4 regions of the Vreelandella sp. F11 genome follow, and region 3 is predicted to be linked to each of the others. Evidence: predicted binding sites of a transcription regulator. Region 3 holds the regulator's gene; each other region holds the start of a gene.
The links. The regulator sigma-54, encoded in region 3, starts transcription at its own class of promoters, with help from an activator protein. The targets are predictions, from matches to a motif close to TGGCACNNNNNTTGCTNT.

Region 1 (4,525 bases), 330 kb from region 3:
GACCATCCAAACTCATCGCCATTTTCAGGCGCACAAAGGGGCGTTTCAGGGCCATGCGCTTAATAAAGCCGGGGTTCAACGTGCGCGCTTCGCTTTCCAGCAAGCCCACCGCGACGTCGATACCGGCCTGTTCGAGTATCTGAATACCTCGGCCGCTGACCTGCGGGTTTGGGTCTATCATCGCCATGACGACCCGCGAGACCCGAGCTTCTCGAAGCGCTACTGCGCAGGGGCCGGTGCGCCCAGTGTGAGAGCAGGGCTCCAGGGTGACGTAGGCGGTGCCCCCCTGGGCGCGCGCTCCTGCGGCGTTTAAAGCGTGGATCTCAGCATGAGGTTCACCGGCACGCAGGTGAAAGCCTTCGCCAACTATCTCCTCATCGCGCACAATGACGCAGCCTACACGCGGGTTAGGATCCGTGGTGTATAAGCCCTTTTGCGCCAGTTGCAGCGCCCGGGCCATGTAGCGGTGGTCAGCTTGGCTAAAATTGCCGCTCATTTTGACGGCACGCTCTTGTCTGAGGGCTCTTGGGAAAGCCGGTCAATCTCTGCGCGAAACTCATCCAGATCCTGGAACTTGCGATACACCGACGCGAAGCGGATATAGGCCACATGATCGAGAGTCTTAAGCGTTTGCATAACCGCTTCGCCGATATCACGAGCGTTGATTTCACGATCGCCTCGAGCACGCAGGGTTTGACGAATGCGCTCGACCGCTGCCTCAATGGCTTCAGCGCTGACCGGGCGCTTTTCCAACGCGCGCAGCATACCAGCCCGCAGCTTGGCTTCATTAAAGCTCTCACGGGAGCCGTCGGACTTCACCACCCGCGGCATGACTAATTCAGCGGTTTCATAGGTGGTAAAGCGCTCTTGGCAGCTCGCACACTGGCGGCGACGGCGCACCTGGTCACCATCAGCGACCAACCGCGAATCGGTCACTCGAGTATCGTTTGCACCACAAAAAGGGCAATGCATAGCGGTCAACCTGTTGTCAGCTCGTGTCAGCGTGCCGCACGAGTTAGCGTGTTATAACCTGTCAATGTGTGTGCTATTAATAGCGTTTTAGCAGTACCCACTGCCATAAGCTAATGTACCTTAGCGTTTAAACGCGGTATCAACTCGTATTGTAACGATTTGGCACACAAGCTGCAGCGTTTGTGGCAGATTGTTTATCAGGAGTCACCCATGCCCCGCTTTGAGCAGACCGTTCACGACAAATTTTCAAATACCGTTCATGACTACCTCACCCACCTTTACGGGCCCCGGGCAAGCGAAGTACAGCGCCGCTTGAACCAGCACCTGGCGCATTTCCAGTCGCTTGCCCCATTTTCATCCAACACCGTAGGAGCCAACGCTAATAACGCACCTTCCTGGAGCGAAAAAGACCAGTGGGTGATCAGCTACGGTGACTCCATTATCGAAGATAGTGTGCCGCCGCTGGCCGTACTTAGCGATTTTCTTCAGCAGCGGTTAGGTGATCGTATCAGCGGCGTACACGTACTGCCCTTCTTCCCCTGGAGCAGTGACGACGGTTTCTCGGTCATCCACTACCGGGAAGTTAACCCCGACCTTGGCGACTGGTCGCATATCCGAGAACTGGCCAGCCATTACGACTTAATGGCCGACCTGGTGCTCAACCACGTTTCACGGGAGTCTCTTTGGTTTGTGGACTACCTGAGCGGCAGCCTGCCTGGCCGCGACTACTTTATCGAAGTCGATCCAGATACCGATGTATCTCAAGTGGTACGTCCGCGCAGTAGTCCCTTGTTAGTCCCTATATCCACTCGTCGCGGTACCCGCTACCTGTGGGCAACGTTCTCCGAAGACCAGCTTGACCTGAACTTTGAAAATCCTGATGTGCTGCTGGAGTTCGTGGGTATTTTACTGTTCTACCTGGAGCAGGGGACGCGGATTGTGCGCTTGGATGCGGTGGCCTTTCTATGGAAGAAACTAGGCACCGCCTGCATTCACCTGCCAGAGACCCACACCGTGGTGCGGCTGCTGCGGGCGATTGTGGATCACGTGGCACCCGGCACCCTGCTGATCACCGAAACCAATGTGCCACACCAGGAAAACATCAGTTATTTTGGTTTAAATCGGCTGCCCGAGGGGGCGCCCGACGAAGCCCATATGGTGTATCAATTTGCTCTGCCCCCTCTGCTGTTGCATACCCTCACTCGTGGTGAAGCGAGCACCCTGCAAACCTGGCTTGCCAGCCTTCCCGTTTTGCCCGACCACTGCACCTACCTCAACTTTACCGCCAGTCACGACGGCATTGGCGTACGCCCCCTGGAAGGCTTACTGCCTGACCACGAGCGAGATGCACTGTTGGAACTGATGCACAAGTTTGGCGGTTTTGTCAGCATGCGCAGCAACCCGGATGGCAGCGACACGCCTTACGAAATCAATATTACCTGGTTTGAGGCCATGCGCGGCACCCGCCGCGGCCCCGACCCGTGGCAGATCGCCCGATTCCTATGCAGCCAAGCGATTATGCTCAGCTTACAGGGTATACCCGCGCTGTATATTCACACCCTGACGGGCACGCTCAATGATGTGGAAGGCGTTGAGCGCAGCGGGCGCCTGCGCTCGATCAACCGCCGGCGCTGGCAGCGTCGCGAGCTTGACCTCCTGCTCGATAGCCCTTCAACGCCGACCCACGATGTTTTCCACGCCTTAAACCGGCTATTAGACCAGCGCCGTCAGGAGCCCTGCTTCCACCCCAATGCCGCCCAGCGGGTTGTGGTCTCAGCACCGGAACTGTTGGCGGTAGAGCGCGGCCCGCTCCATGATGGCCGCCGTTTATTGGCGCTGTACAACGTCACCGATCTACCACTTCCTTTAGAAAACGTAGGAGAAGCGGTGACCCAGGCACTGGAAAAACACGCTTGGCAAGGGCTGGATCCCAGCAACCCTTGGGTCGCAGAAGGTACGCTACCGCCCTATGCGGTACGCTGGTTAGTGGCCGATCGCTAATACCATTGAGAAGACTCAATTTTCAAAAACTGTTAGTTGCGACATATCGCCCCAGATATACCGCGCATAATCCCTAAATAATGTCGTGCTGCGACAATGTCAGCACTGCATTATCTTAGGGGTTATTTTTTCTTATGTTGCAACAGAGTGTCGCCCTAGGCCCAATGGGCTTTAGTATCCACCAACTCTTGATCGGCTTGGCGTTCTTATTAGCGTTGTTTGCCGGTGCGCTGCTGGGTCGGCGCCATAGGGTGCCCGTCAGCGATACGCTATTTACCCTGCTGTTTATAGCTTTTATTGGCGCCCGTATGGTCTTCGTAGTGCGCTACTGGAGCGAATACGATGGCCTAGTTTCGCGCCTGAATATTCGCGATGGCGGCTTTGACATTGTTGGCGGCATTGTTATCGGCCTGGCATATGCCAGTTGGGTTTTATGGCGCTCACCACGCCAGCGATTTCCACTGACGGGGGCACTGTTGACCGGCGGCCTGGTGTGGGGGCTCGCCGCAGGTAGCGCTACCTTGATAGAACGCCAAACTCGCCCGTTACCGGATATCACACTGACCACTCGCGCAGGTGAAGCCATCGATTTACCGCAAATGTCACGACAGAGCCAACAACCTATAGTAGTCAACCTATGGGCCAGTTGGTGCCCGCCGTGTATCCGCGAAATGCCGGTTTTTGAACAGGCGCAAACTAATGCAACCGACATCACCTTTATCTTCATTAATCAAGGGGAGTCGCCTGCCCACATTGAGGCGTTTATGAGCGAACACGGCTTCTCACTGGACAACGTATGGCTTGACCCCCGCAATGCGGTTGGACAAGCCACCGGAGTTCACGCCATGCCAACCACGCTCTTTTATGATGCCAATGGGCAGCTGGTGAATACGCACTTTGGCGAGCTTTCCAGCGCGACGCTGCAGCGTGGGTTAGAACGTTTGCGCTGACCCGCACTCTGATCAATCGCCTTCGGCTACTTTTTCCACACCATTTTTCTAACGCCATCTCATTAAAACAGGACGTTGTAATGCAATTAACCCGAAACACCATTAGCGGCTTTTTGTTACTGGCAGGATTGATGGGCACCTCTGCGAGCATTGCCGACGAGCTCCCCGCTCCTATTCAGGCACTCGCCGACCAAGGCTTGGAGATTCATGGTCAATTCGATGCCCCCGGCGGGTTGCGCGGCTACGGCGCCAGCGTGCAGGGCCAGGACATGGCGATTTACCTGACGCCAGATGGCGAGCACGCCGTGGTGGGCACGCTAATGGATAGCGAGGGTAATGACCTTACTGAAGCGCAGTTGGATGAGCATGTACGGGCACCGCTAGAGGCACAAACCTGGCAGCTATTAAGCGAAAGCCACTGGATTCAAGATGGCAACGTTGACGCTCCGCGGGTGATTTACACCTTCACGGACGCCAACTGCCCCTACTGCCGCGAGCTGTGGCAAGCCGTTCGTCCCTGGGTGGAAGCAGGTGAGGCGCAGCTACGTCATATCATGGTCGGTATTTTAGCTCCCGACAGCCCTGGAAAAGCAGCCGCCATG
Region 2 (4,525 bases), 450 kb from region 3:
AAGGTAATGCCGCTACGCGAACGTATTGGCGAAGCGCTGTGCTGAATGGGGGTATGGGTGTGATCACGGTTCACCAGCAGGCAGTGTTCGGTGGAGTGCACTGGGGTTAGCTGAGTTAGCACTTGTCGGGCTGGGTTGCTGAGCGGCTCTTTACTAGCTTCCTCGAGTAGTTGATACACCAGGGAAATAGGTTTATCCAGGGCCTCCTCAAGTGTCCATCCGGTTAGGCGTTTGGCTTCCGCATTGATAAAGGTGACGTTGCCACTGGCGTCACAGGTAATAACACCATCACCGATGGATGCCAGGGTAGTGCGGGCAAGGTCGTGTTCGCGGTTTAACTGCTCCTGGAGCTGTTTGCGTTCGGTAATGTCTCTTACCATTCCAGAGCGCTCTGACACGGAACCGCTAGCCCCTTCGCTGACTTGTATCTCCAGGTAGCGCACCTGCATGTCTGCGTTGCGTCGCTTAATTTCATGACGTGCGCCAGGCGTTAAGGAGCGGGCGGGTAGTAGCGTTGAGACAGGTTGACCAATAAGCTGTGCGGCGTTGACTTCGAAGAGCTGCTCCGCCCCGGGATTCAGGCTTGTTAAAGTGCCGTCTGCCTGCCAGGTGATGACGCCATCGCGAAGGTTGCGCAGCATCACGCGGGTATGCCCCACGGCGCGCTCCAGAGCGGCGGTGACACGATTATAGCTTGCGGCTATTTCGCCCACTTCGGTAAACGGATCGGCCTCGATCCGCTGGCGCATATCGCCCTGACGTTCATGTTGGCGCATATGCTCAAGTAGTTGGTTTAGCTCGTTGTTGGCGCCATGTTCAGCGAGGTTGAGGCCCATCTTTTCTGCCTCAGGTGAGACGCGTATAGGCAGGAAGCGCCGGGTAACGCGGAACAGCAGCCAGGCGCTGCCAAAGCTCCAAATGCCACACACCACAACGCCGATCAACTGTACGCCAAACTGAGCCGACCGGGATAAGCCGCTCTCCAGTAGCGAGAGGTCGGCCACCCAGGGCAGAGCGAGCGTACCCCAAATGCCTGCGACAAGGTGCGAAGGAATGGCGCTGACCGCATCATCGATATGCTTACTTAGCAGCCATTCGCTGGTCAGCACCATCAGTACGCCACCAACCGCGCCTAGCCCAAATGCCGCCGATAAAGAGATCACATGAGCGCTGGCAGTGACAGCAACCAAGCCCGCAATGGCGCCATTAATCGCATACATTACGTCGGCGTAGCGTCGCGTTCTTAGTCCCATTAGCATGCCCGAAAGAATGCCTCCAACGGCGCCCAACACAGTATTGGCTATTATGCCGGGTATTTGCTCGGTAACCGCCAGGGTGCTGCCGCCGTTAAAACCAAACCAGCCTAAAATCATAAACAGCGCGCCGAGCATAGCGAGAGGCAGGTTGCCAGAGGGAAAAGCGGTGGGTGGTTTGCCGTGGGTGAAGCGCCCAGTACGTGGGCCAATACAGAGTACGGCAGCCAGCGCCACCCAGCCACCCACGCTATGCACGACCGTCGAGCCTGCAAAGTCGATAAACCCGAGCGAGCCAAGCCAGCCCTTTGCACCGCCTAACAGCCCGCCCCACGCCCAGTGGCCAAAAATCGGGTAGATGAGTAAGGCTATCCAGAGGGCTGTCCAGGTGTAGACTATAAAAGGCATACGTTCCGCCACCGCACCGGACACAATGGTCGCAGAGGTGGCGCAGAACATGGCTTGGAAAATAAAAACGGTAATCACCCAGCTGCTGGACGCTTCCAACTGCCAGCCAAACAGTGTCGAACCGACTAAGCTCTGGTAAGAGTCGCCAAACATGATGCCAAAACCGATGAACCAGAAAACACTGACGGCAATGGCAAAGTCCGCTACGTTTTTCATAGCGACGTTGATGGCGTTTTTGGTACGCGTCGTGCCTGCTTCCAGGCAGAGAAAGCCAGCTTGCATCACAAATACCAAAGCAGCGGCCCACAGTACCCAAAGTGTGTCGAGCAGCGAGCTATGCAAATCTAGCGTGGCAGGCATGATGTTTTCCTTAGCAACTTTTGGTGCAGGTGCGCTTCTTTTTGGTGCTTTATGGGTTTTGCGCGGTAGGAGAAGAAACCGTTACAGCGGCGCTAGCTGAATGCCATTAAGGTTTCCTAATAGAAACTAAGCAATTGTTATGCCGCTAATAGTGAAGTCATCGTTTTTAACGCTTATAACAGTATTAATTGCTGTTTATTGCTATAAAAATAGCGTTTACGACTATATAAATGCGAATGAATTGGTGATATTTTTCAAATAGTTATCGAGCTTCAATTGTGGTTCTAAATCCGTGAAAGGGAGTGCATCAAAATGGCGCGTCAAACGGTAGTTTTGGGAGCAGGCATGGTGGGTGTCAGCATTGCCTGGCATCTGCGCCAGCGGGGGCATGAGGTCACCCTGGTGGATCGCCTTCAGCCTGGCCGTGAAACCTCGTTTGGCAATGCGGGTATTATTCAACGTGAAGCGGTTAGGCCTTACCCCTTTCCCCGCGACGTGAAGACGCTACTCAGCGTTTTACCTAACCGCCGGGTGGATATTCGCTATCGTCCGGCGGGCATGGTTAACGCCGCCTCACCGCTATTGCGCTACTGGATGAACTCAGCGCCAAAGGCTTACCAAAAAATTGTGCCGGAATACGCTTCGCTTATTCAGCTTTCGCTGAAAACTCACGGCCCGATGATTGATGCCGCGGGCGCGGATCATTTGGTGCGCCGCCAGGGGTGGCTTGAGCTTTACCGCACTCCGGAAAAACTGGCCGCGCGGGTTAAAGAAGCCGAAGAGGCGCGGCGCCTTTATGGCGTAGAGTTTGCGCAGCTGGATAGGGCTGCGCTTGAGGAGAAAGAGCCTTCGTTGAGTGACACCATTATCGGTGCGATTCACTGGCTTGACCCCTGGACGGTTGCTGACCCAGGTGGGTTGGTCGCGGCTTATGCCCAAGCGTTTAGTAAAGACGGCGGGCGTATTTTGCAGTCGGATATCAAGTCGGTTCAACAAGTGGGTGACCGCTGGCAGGTGAATACCGCTGCTGAAGTGCTAGAAGTAGATAACGTCGTTGTGGCGCTAGGGCCCTGGGCGGGAAGCTGGCTTAAAGAATTAGGCTATCACTTTCCTACCTTTGTAAAACGTGGCTACCACATGCACTACGCACCTCAAGTGCCCGCCAAACTAAATTTCTGGGTCATGGATGCAGAGGTCGGCTATTTATTAGCGCCGATGAACGCGGGTATTCGCCTGACCACTGGCGCGGAGTTGGACCGCCTGGATGCACCCGCTGATGTCAATCAGTTAGGCGCTGCCGAGAAAGTCGCGCGCGGCGTGTTCCCGCTTGGCGAACGCCGCGATGAAGCGCCTTGGAAAGGCGCAAGACCCTGTTTGCCGGATATGAAGCCCGTGATTGGGCCTGCACCCAGGCATCCCGGGCTCTGGCTCGCCTTTGGTCATGGTCATCAGGGGTTTACTTTAGGGCCTGCAACCGGTCATCTGCTGGCGGAAATGATGGAAGGGCAGCCTACCACCATTGATATGGCTCCATTTCGCGCGGGCAGGTTCTAGCTAGCGCTATATTCATTAATGCTCAGCTGAAATAAGCCGATAGTAGTAGATGCTGGTAAGTAATAGGGAACGATATCTTTGCGCGTGATCTAATGCTTTGCTAGTTTAAAAGTACATTTGCACACCATGAGGTGGAACTATGGATGTAGGCATCAGCAGTTCTGTTAGCGCGTCGCTTTATATGAACCAGGCGCAAACTCCTGAGCAGGCACAAATGCAGGTGTTTAAAGATGCGCTAGATACTCAGGCGCAGCAAGTGACCGAAATCATGGCTTCAGCGGACACTGGCGCGGAACCGGATTTGGCCAAAGAGGGTAATGTAGGTACGCAGGTTAATACCTACGCCTAGAGCCCAGTACCCATAATGGTTGACTGGCAACGGTCATGACCGTTAGTACGATAAAACGCTGACTTGCTCAGCGTTTTTTTTGGTCTTTTACAAGGGCGTTACGTTTGCTGCCACCCGCGACAACAGCTGCCTCCAGGCGTTACAATTGCGCCAATGAACATTGCTCACTGCGCGGTGGCTAATTAGCGAAAGCTGCTGATTGAGTGCTGCGCTGAGACCCTATAGTTGAAGAGGCACAATGAAAGAGACACAGCTAGCCCATGAAGCAGGGCTTAGGCGCACCTTTGCGATTATTTCGCACCCCGACGCCGGTAAAACGACCATTACCGAAAAGATGCTGCTATTTGGCAATGCTATCCAGTTAGCCGGCTCGGTGAAGAGCAAGCGTAACGATCGCCACGCAACGTCGGACTGGATGAAAATGGAGCAGGAGCGGGGGATCTCGGTAACGACCTCGGTGATGCAGTTCCCTTACGCGGGGCGTATCGTTAACCTGCTGGACACGCCCGGTCACGAAGACTTCTCTGAAGATACCTACCGTACGCTTACGGCGGTTGACTCAGCCTTGATGGTCATCGACGGCGCCAAAGGTGTTGAGGAT
Region 3 (4,525 bases):
TCGCGGTGGCGCAGTTGTACTTCGCCCATGCAGGGAGCCAACTTTTCCGCTAACTTCTCGACCATGTAAACCGAACGGTGTTGGCCACCGGTGCAGCCAATCGCGATGGTCATGTAGCTACGCTGGCTATTTTGGTAAGCGGGTAGCCAACGCTCCAGCCAGCCCAGAATGTCATTGCTCATGGCGTCAACGATCGGGTAGCTGCTTAGAAAAGCCACAATGTCAGCGTCGCGACCTGTGAACTGGCGCAGCGTCGGATCCCAATAAGGGTTCGGCAGGCAGCGCACATCGAAAACCAAGTCAGCGTCTAACGGCACGCCGCGTTTGTAACCAAACGACTCGAGTGTCAGCGTAAGCTTATCGCTCCGCTGATGCGCGACCTGGTCGGTAATGCGACGGCGTAAATCGTGCACCGATAAACGAGATGTATCGATCAACAGATCGGCCAGATCGCGAATATCCTCCAGCGTCTCCTCTTCTTTGTTGATCGCCTCTTCCAGCGTCATCTCACTATCCCGGGTCAGCGGATGGCGTCGCCGAGTAGCGGAGTAGCGCTCGAGCAGTATGCGCGCATCGGTGGTCAGGTAGATAACCTGGAAGTCGATTTTACGCTGGCGTAGCTCTTCCAACAAAGCGGGCAGGCGCTCTAGCGCGCCTGGCAAATTACGGGCATCAATGCTGACCGCCAAATGGGTGCGGTCACCCTGGTCGCGTATTTCGTCCACCAGCGATCCCAGCAACATAGCGGGAAGGTTATCAATCGCGTAGTAGCCAAGATCTTCCAGCGCCTGCAGAGCGATGGATTTACCTGACCCGGAGCGGCCGCTAATGATCACCAGTTGCATAGAGTCTCTCTGCCTTGGCCATGCTGCATTTGAAGGGGGCGAGCCAAAAATAAACCTGCCGCGATGAGCCTCAAGCAGACTTTAAGATCGATTAGGCTGCTGATTGCTCACGAATTTTGGCGGTGATGAGCTCAAGAAGTTCACGTTGACTGGCCGTTTTACGCAGTTGCTGGCGTGTGTCCGCATCATTCATGATGGTGGCTACTTGGCCAAGCAGTGAGAGGTGCGTGTCATCTGCTTCTTCGGGCACCAGCAGAACAAACACCAGGTCTACCGGGTCGCCGTCGATAGCGTCGAAATCAATCGCTTCTGACAGTTTTAAAAAGCCAGCGATAGGGGCTGTGCAGTGGGGGCTACGCGCATGGGGGATAGCCACACCGTTACCAATACCCGTACTGCCCAAGCGCTCACGGCCGATTAAACGGCTAAACACTTCTTGGCTGTCCAGGCTGGGAATATTTTGGGCAATAAAGGTGCTGTAAAACTCCAGCACCCTTTTTTTGCTGCCCCCGGGTACGTCAAACAGAACGCGTTCCGGGGGGAGTATGGTTTCCAACGTCATTGAATTAACGCACGCCTGCGCCTTGGGCGCGAGCTTGTGCTTTTTCCTTATGTTTAACGAGTTGACGGTCGATTTTGTCCGCTAGGGCATCGATAGCGGCGTACATATCACTGTCCATGGCTTCCGCATGTAAATCCGCGCCTGCGGCGTGCAGCGTACAGGCGGCCTGCTGGCGCTCTTTCTCCACTGATAAGGTGACTTGCACCGTGGTTATATTGTCGTAGTGGCGCTCTACACGCTCAAGTTTTTCGTTGACATAGTCACGCAAGGCGTCAGTCAGTTCTACGTGATGACCAGTGATATTAACTTGCATTGACGTACTCCTTATCCATCGGACTGTACTTCGATTGTAACCCTTTTTGCCGCGTTGCAAAGCCCTTGTCGAGAGTTTCCCTTAAACGGCATCAGGGTCTAGCGTAAACGGCGCCGTTCGCTGGAGGAGGGGATGCCCATGGCTTCGCGGTATTTAGCCACCGTGCGACGCGCTACCTGCACCCCCCCTTCGCCTAATAGCGTGACTAAGCGGCTGTCAGAAAGCGGTTTGCCAGGGGGCTCCTCTTGAATGAGTTTTTTGAGCCGCGCGCGGATGGCGGTACTGGAGTGGCTGTCGCCATCCTGGCTGCTCACTTGGCTGGAGAAAAAGTACTTGAGCTCAAATACACCGCGTGGGGTATGAATATATTTCTGCGTCGTTACCCGTGAGATAGTCGATTCGTGCATCTCAACGGCTTCAGCGATATCTGCCAGTATCAGCGGCTTCATGGCCTCTTCGCCGTGCTCTAAAAAGCCAATCTGACGGGTGATGATTTCACGACCCACCCGCAGCAGCGTATCGTTACGGCTGGAGAGACTCTTGATCAGCCAGCGCGCTTCCTGGAGGTGCTCTTTGAGAAACTGGTTGTCATCGCTTTTGTCCGCACGCTTAATCAGGCTGGCGTAGTCGGGCTGAATACGCAGCCGTGGTAGGGCCTCAGGGTTGAGCTCCAAATGCCAGCCTTCGTTATCGTGGCGGACGACTAGGTCGGGGGTCACATAGCTGTCGTCGGTGTCGCCGTAGGCGCTGCCTGGGCGAGGATCCAGGCTGCGAATCAGTAGAATGACATCGGCCAACTGTTCGTCGTCGAGCCCTAGGCGGCGTTTCAGCAGGCGCATGTCATCCTTGCCGAGCGCTTCAAGAAACTGACGCACTAGGCGGCGGGCGGGTACCAGCAGCGGCGTATCGTCGGGAAGAGCGGCAAGCTGCAGCATTAGGCATTCACGCAAGTCGCGGGCAAATATGCCGGTTGGCTCAAACTGCTGCAGCTTAAGCAGTGTGGTTTCCACTTCCCGCTGACTAAGCCCATCAATACCCTGGGCTCGTAGGCCTTCACGGATATCGTTAAGTGGCTGAGTCAGGTAGCCGTTTGCATCTAGTGCGTCGATTAGGCTCTCCGCGACAAGCTGCTCGCGGGCGCTGAAGTCGGTCATGGCAAGTTGCCACAGCAGGTGCCCATGTAGGCTCTGTCCGGCCGCTTGGCGTTCAAAATCGGGGCCTTCGCTGCTGCTACCTCCCTGGCTACCCATATCTTGATAGGTATCGGACCAGTCGCTATCTACCGAGAGCTCCGTAGGGATGCTCTCTGACCACTCTTCTTCCTTAGGCTCGCTGACAGCCTGCTCACTAAATTCATCCTCCTGCTCCAGCATGGGATTGGCATCTAGAGCCTGCTGAATTTCTTGACGAAGATCCAGCGTCGAGAGTTGCAACAGCGCAATCGCTTGTTGCAACTGGGGCGTCATGGTCAGCTGTGTGCCGATACGCAGTTGGAGAGAAGCTTTCATGACCATCTGAGAACCACTCGTTAATCAGAAGGCTCCACACTAGTGCGAGTGAGTGCCTGGTGCAAGTGCAATAAGCATGCCATTGGTAGTAAAGTTGTTGCAGAGCGCTATTTACAGAGCCAAAAAATAGGTTTATGGGCAGGTGGTGATTGTAGGCACAGTTGATTAGTTTAAAGGCGAAAATCAGCACCCAGATATACGTCTCTGACCTTCTGATTATCGAGAATGGCACTTGGTGAGCCGCTGGCAATGATTTGCCCATCACCGACGATATACGCAATATCGCAAATATCCAGGGTTTCACGCACGTTGTGGTCGGTGATCAGTACACCGATATGGCGCTGCTTCAACGCACGGATGATGGTTTTAATCTCGCCTACCGAAATGGGGTCTACGCCCGCAAAGGGCTCATCCAGTAAAATAAAAGCGGGTTCGGTGGCGAGCGAGCGGGCTATTTCGACTCGCCTGCGCTCACCGCCTGAAAGGCTCATGCCTAGATTGTCGCGAATATGAGTGATATGAAAGTCTTCGAGCAGCGCTTCCAGGCGCTGCTCCCGCTCGCTGCGATTAAGCTCTTTGCGGGTTTCGAGGATTGCCATAATATTATCGGCAACCGAAAGTTTGCGGAAAATAGACGCCTCTTGAGGGAGGTAGCCGATGCCCGCCGCGGCGCGTTCGTGCATGGGGGCGCGGGTTAAGTCCACATCATCGATGCCTACTTTGCCAGCATCGGATTTTACCAGCCCGACAATCATATAGAACGAGGTGGTTTTGCCTGCACCATTCGGGCCAAGTAGGCCCACAACGCTGCCTTGGCAGATCTCTAGGTTAATATCTTTAACCACCCGACGCCGTTTGTAGCTTTTAGCCAGGTGGTGGGCATAAAGGGTTTTGATCGGCGCAGTGTCAGCAGTGGCCACAGCTTGGCTCCCTATTGTTCAGGCTGAAGGGTCATTCGAATGCGCTGGGGCTCGCTGCCGTCAACGTCAGAGCGTGCTTGAATCACTTCACGGTCAATAAAATACTCAAGACGCCCGCCGGTAAATTTATCCTCTTGTTGGGTCAATTCGGCTTGGTCAATCAACTCGACGCGGCGTTCCGCAACGTGATAAATGATCCGCCGTGCCCAACCCTCGGTGGGGCCGTCCTGGCCTTCACCCTGATGGCGCAGATAGGCGCGCTCACCGGTGGCTGTTGCTGTTGAGAGCTCACCAGCCTCGTTACGTTTGATCTCTACCCGCTCGCCCTGCAGCTGCATTTCGCCCTGGCGAATGTCCACGTCTCCACTATAAACGGC
Region 4 (4,525 bases), 2.3 Mb from region 3:
TGGCACGACCGACAAGTTCAGTTGCCGTTCTCGATTGACCTGGTTGATCTGACTGACATTGACGGTGCCCCTAGCAACGCTCACGCTTCGTCCGGCCAAGTCCTCCAAGGTGGTAAACCCATTCTCTTTCAGGGCCACATAATGTACCGAGACAAAGAAATGGCTGAGCGCAAACTGCGCGCTCTGCCGTCGCTCTTGGGTATTAGTACTGGCATTACACTCAATATCGATATCGCCGCTATTGAGCAGTTGCACCCGGTTACTGGGTGTACGATATACATAGGCGATCTCAAGAGAAGGCAGCCCCAGTTGCACTTGCAGTTGTTTCGCTAAGCGTTGACAGATATCGATAGAGTAACCGACGACGTTACCCTGATCATCTAAATAAGAGAATGGCGCCGTATCACCATAGCCAACCCTTAACACGCCGGTTGATTCTATGCGTTCAAGTGAATCAATAGGCGTCTCTGCCTGGGCTACCTCTCCACCAGACATCATTACCAGTAAACTACACCACCCAAGCAATAAACTTCGGCGCATAACACACCCCCTCTACTCTGTGTACTGCTCAGGGTTGGCGAAAATAGCAGCAAGCGCCGGCGCTAGAGGCAAATTCAATACCCGGTTGTCGGGAGGGAGCGGCTGTAAAAACCATTTTTCATACAGAGAGTGGATAGTGTCACTCTGATAAATGTTGCGCAGCTCCTTATTGACCAGCTCAACAAAAACAGGGTCATCAGGCGGCATCATTAATCCATAGGGCTCGGCACAACTCAGTGTTGCCTGAGAGATATGAAAGGCGGCAGGATCAGTGGCCGATGACACTAACCCTGCCAGCAGAATCTCATCCATCACAAACGCGGATGCCTGCCCTGAAGCTACCATATCAAAGGCTTCTTCATGATTACGACTGAGCATCACCGATATATTGAGCCCCTCGGTGCGATTAAGCTCGTTAAGCTGGGCAATATTGATAGTGCCCGTGGTTGATACCACGCTGCGCCCCGCCAGATCCTGCAGGCTGTCCATATGCTGTTCAGCGAGGGATACATAACGCGTTGCGGTCAGAAAATGAGGGTACGAAAAAGCGGCTTGGCGACGACGTTCAGGGGTATTGGTGGTTACCCCGCACTCGATATCCACATCGCCATTACGCACTAATATAAATCGATTGGCCGGCGTTACCGGCACATAAGTTACCTTGAGCTCATCTAGGCCCAATGTTTCCCCCAGGCCTTTGATCACGTTTAGGCACAGGTCAATCGCGTAGCCTGTCGGTTGGTCGTTGACCAGGTAGGAGAAGGGGACTTCGCTGGTGCGATGGCCAACAGCAATCTCGCCAGTCGAGGCAATACGCGACAAAGTCGGTGAAGAGGCTACCCGCTCATCACTAGCGGCGGCACAATGCCACATCGCACTACTCAGTAATACCGCTACTAGCCACTTCATAGGTTTACCTTTATTCGGTGATCCCAGAATCCATTGTCATCCCTGGCTCATAGAGCATATAGCGGTCGCGCCCTCTCGCCTTGGCCGCATAGAGCGCCAGATCTGCGTGACGTAGCAGGTCATGGCTATTGCGGCCATCCGCAGGCGCGGTAGCAATGCCAACACTCACACCAATGTTAATTTCCTGGCTATCAAACTGATACGGCTCACGCAGGGTAGCGACAATTGCTTCTGCGAGTGCTTTTGCCTCGTTGGTAGCGCTACGCACAACGCGTTGAATGATGGCAAACTCATCGCCACCAAGGCGCGCCACCAAATCATTGTGGGTAAGCAGCCCCTGCACTCGCTGACTGACTTCAACTAACAGAGCATCACCCGCCGCGTGACCAAGGCTATCGTTCACTGCTTTAAAATGGTCAAGATCAAACAGCATGACATTAAATACGTCGCCTTGAAGCAATGAGTTCACCGCTGTTTTCAACGCATTATTGAGCTGCACGCGATTGGGCAACTTGGTCAGCTCATCATGATGAGCAAGGTGCTGAAAGCGGAGCGCTTCGTCTTTAACTTCAAGTAAGTGTTCACGCTCAATGACTTTTTTACGAAGCGCATCTATGGCCTTTGCCATCCGGCCAATTTCATCGTTTCGGTCAGTATAAGGCGTCCTATCAGCGGTATGATTTTTAGCAATTTCGGTGAGCGATCTAATTAATACCGGCACAGGGGTAAATAACTGACGCATTAAAATAGTGACTAACAGCGCTGTTGCGATCAACACCACCAGCAGCGCCATAAATGCTTTTCTGATCAGATCGTTACGCATCTGATACAACCCTTCTTCCTGGCCTATAGTGGCGACTAGAGTACCTAACAGTTGGCCATCGGGAGTAACAATGGGCAGCGAACTAATAAAATGCTCTTCTCCACCAATGCTGGCAAATCCAACATAAAAATCAGCGGCATCCGATGCTGTATGCCATGTATCGACCGTCAAGTGGTCAGGGGTGTCTGATGGTGTATTAAGTGCATCTGCCACTACGGTAAGAGCTCCCTCTGATGCCTTCGCGAACAGCCATACATTGTTACGCGTTTGAGCACTTGCCAGCGCCAATACATCAATTGGGCTAAACCCAGTTTCCAGAACCGACTCTTCATCGCCAATCGGGCGCTGGGAAATGATATGTGTGACTTGACCAGTACCATCTGTCTTAACTGCCACGGATGTATAAATACGCCTAATCGTCGCGCTCACTATCTGAGCATTGACCTGCGCTTCGCGCGACCACTGCTCCCGTGCCCCGCGTTCAACCATAAAAACACCCGACAGTGCCCCCGTTAGATACGCAAACAGCACGCCCAGCAGCATAAACATCACCACCTTACCCACCAGGGTATGATGCCAAGGAAGTTTAGCCGCAGGCAGTGAAACACTCCTATACTGGGGTTCTGGCATCTACTCCGGTTCCTTCATGGCTATAGCTGCAGCGGGCCTATCTAGGCTTAATCGCAGTGAGCGATCATTTCTTTAACAAGCGAGCTTTTTGACCTAACTGTTTTATGCGGCAAGCGTACACAAACAGTTAGGTTTTATTTACTAAAGTATCATTAAAATGAGTTGATATGTCTTAAAAAAATGACAAGATTAATCATGCTTAACCACCTACCCTTTTGGCATATCTCTTGCTTTATAAACAGCTAACAGGTTCGCTTATTTATGCTAGGAGAGCGTGATGCAGACGTCAGATTATCCCCTTAGTGAAGTCCCTACCAGCGCCCGCAAGGGCCTGCTTTCTACCTCGGCAGTACTGCTTGGATTTACGTTTTTCACCGCCACCATGTGGGCGGGCGGCACGTTAGGCCAAGCCTTTCCGATTGGCCAACTGCTATGGGTCATCGTGATTGGCAACTTGCTGCTGGGGATGTATGCGGCGGCACTTGCTTATATCGCTTGTCAAAGCGGGCTCAATTCGGTGCTGATGGGGCGCTTCTGCTTCGGCGAAAAAGGCAGCAAACTTTCCGACTTTATTCTTGGCTTTACCCAGATCGGCTGGTACGCCTGGGGCACCGCCACGATTGCACTAGTGTTAGTACGCACCACAGGGATGCCTGAGTGGCTGGAAATCCCCTTAATGGTGCTGTTTGGGTTTGGTTTCTGCGTGACCGCCATGATTGGCTACAAGGGCATGGACTGGCTTTCACGCTTTGCCGTTCCCGCCATGATGATGTTTATTCTGATAAGCCTATTTACAGGGCTGGTGGATGTGCGCGGCTTCGCGGGGCTGAGCCAGCAAACGCCCACGGAAAGCATGAGTGTAGCGGCGGCGATTACCGTCATCATTGGCACCTTTATCAGCGGCGGCACCCAAGCCACCAACTGGAGCCGCTTCGCCAAGACCCCGAAAATTGCCGTCATCTCCACCCTGGCGGCTTTTTTTGTCGGTAACGGCTTAATGGTACTGACCGGCGCACTGGGTACCATGATTTACCAGCAGGCGGATATCGTCGATGTGCTGATCGCTCAAGGGTTTGTCTCTATCGCCGTGCTGATGCTGTTTCTGAATATCTGGACGACCCAGGACAACACCATCTACAACTTCGCCGTGGCGGGCTGCAATTTGCTGCGTACCGAAAAGCGTCGGCTGGTTACCGTAGGCGGCGCAGCGATTGGCACCGTGCTGGCGGTAGGGGGCATGTATAACCTACTCATCCCGTTTCTGGTGTTACTCGGCACCTTTATACCCCCCATGGGCGGGGTGATCATGGCGGACTTCTGGCTTAAGCATAAAGGCCGCTATCCCGCATTGGATAAAGCACGACTACCCGACTTCAACCGGCGAGGGTTAGCTGCCTATGCGCTGGGCGCCGGGGCGGCTTACCTCTCCCCGTTACTGCCTCCGTTGGTGGGTGTGATAGTGGCAGCGGGCAGCTACGCCGTGTTACTTCGTTTAAACCACGCTACGCTAAGCGATACGCTTCCCTCTACTGCCAAACAATAAGTGAGCCCCTGTTTTATATGAGCATGCAAATTATCAACGCCCGCCTACGCCAGCGCCCTGAGCTTTACCGACTTGAGATT

Region 1: ACFIOZ_RS06915 (sugar phosphorylase) is a predicted target of sigma-54. The motif match lies at 1,133-1,150, and genes of this name have one in related genera.
Region 2: amt (ammonium transporter) is a predicted target of sigma-54. The motif match lies at 2,149-2,166, and genes of this name have one in related genera.
Region 4: codB (cytosine permease) is a predicted target of sigma-54. The motif match lies at 3,119-3,136, and genes of this name have one in related genera.

Annotation. Positions count from the first base shown of each region.
Region 1 covers NZ_CP170448.1:1,522,377-1,526,901, reverse strand. Annotated here, with positions in the region: gene ribD (bifunctional diaminohydroxyphosphoribosylaminopyrimidine deaminase/5-amino-6-(5-phosphoribosylamino)uracil reductase RibD) at 1-496, opposite strand, end outside; gene nrdR (transcriptional regulator NrdR) at 493-972, opposite strand; gene ACFIOZ_RS06915 (sugar phosphorylase) at 1,183-2,973, shown strand; gene ACFIOZ_RS06910 (prolipoprotein diacylglyceryl transferase family protein) at 3,108-3,923, shown strand; gene dsbG (thiol:disulfide interchange protein DsbG) at 4,004-4,525, shown strand, end outside.
Region 2 covers NZ_CP170448.1:2,298,025-2,302,549, forward strand. Annotated here, with positions in the region: gene amt (ammonium transporter) at 1-2,021, opposite strand, end outside; gene ACFIOZ_RS10445 (NAD(P)/FAD-dependent oxidoreductase) at 2,334-3,575, shown strand; gene ACFIOZ_RS10450 (putative motility protein) at 3,715-3,924, shown strand; gene ACFIOZ_RS10455 (peptide chain release factor 3) at 4,163-4,525, shown strand, end outside.
Region 3 covers NZ_CP170448.1:1,851,654-1,856,178, forward strand. Annotated here, with positions in the region: gene rapZ (RNase adapter RapZ) at 1-845, opposite strand, end outside; gene ACFIOZ_RS08320 (PTS sugar transporter subunit IIA) at 937-1,407, opposite strand; gene hpf (ribosome hibernation-promoting factor, HPF/YfiA family) at 1,412-1,720, opposite strand; gene ACFIOZ_RS08330 (RNA polymerase factor sigma-54) at 1,819-3,234, opposite strand; gene lptB (LPS export ABC transporter ATP-binding protein) at 3,399-4,148, opposite strand; gene lptA (lipopolysaccharide transport periplasmic protein LptA) at 4,160-4,525, opposite strand, start outside.
Region 4 covers NZ_CP170448.1:4,113,349-4,117,873, forward strand. Annotated here, with positions in the region: gene ACFIOZ_RS18825 (amino acid ABC transporter substrate-binding protein) at 1-540, opposite strand, end outside; gene ACFIOZ_RS18830 (amino acid ABC transporter substrate-binding protein) at 553-1,449, opposite strand; gene ACFIOZ_RS18835 (diguanylate cyclase domain-containing protein) at 1,460-2,902, opposite strand; gene codB (cytosine permease) at 3,180-4,445, shown strand; gene codA (cytosine deaminase) at 4,463-4,525, shown strand, end outside.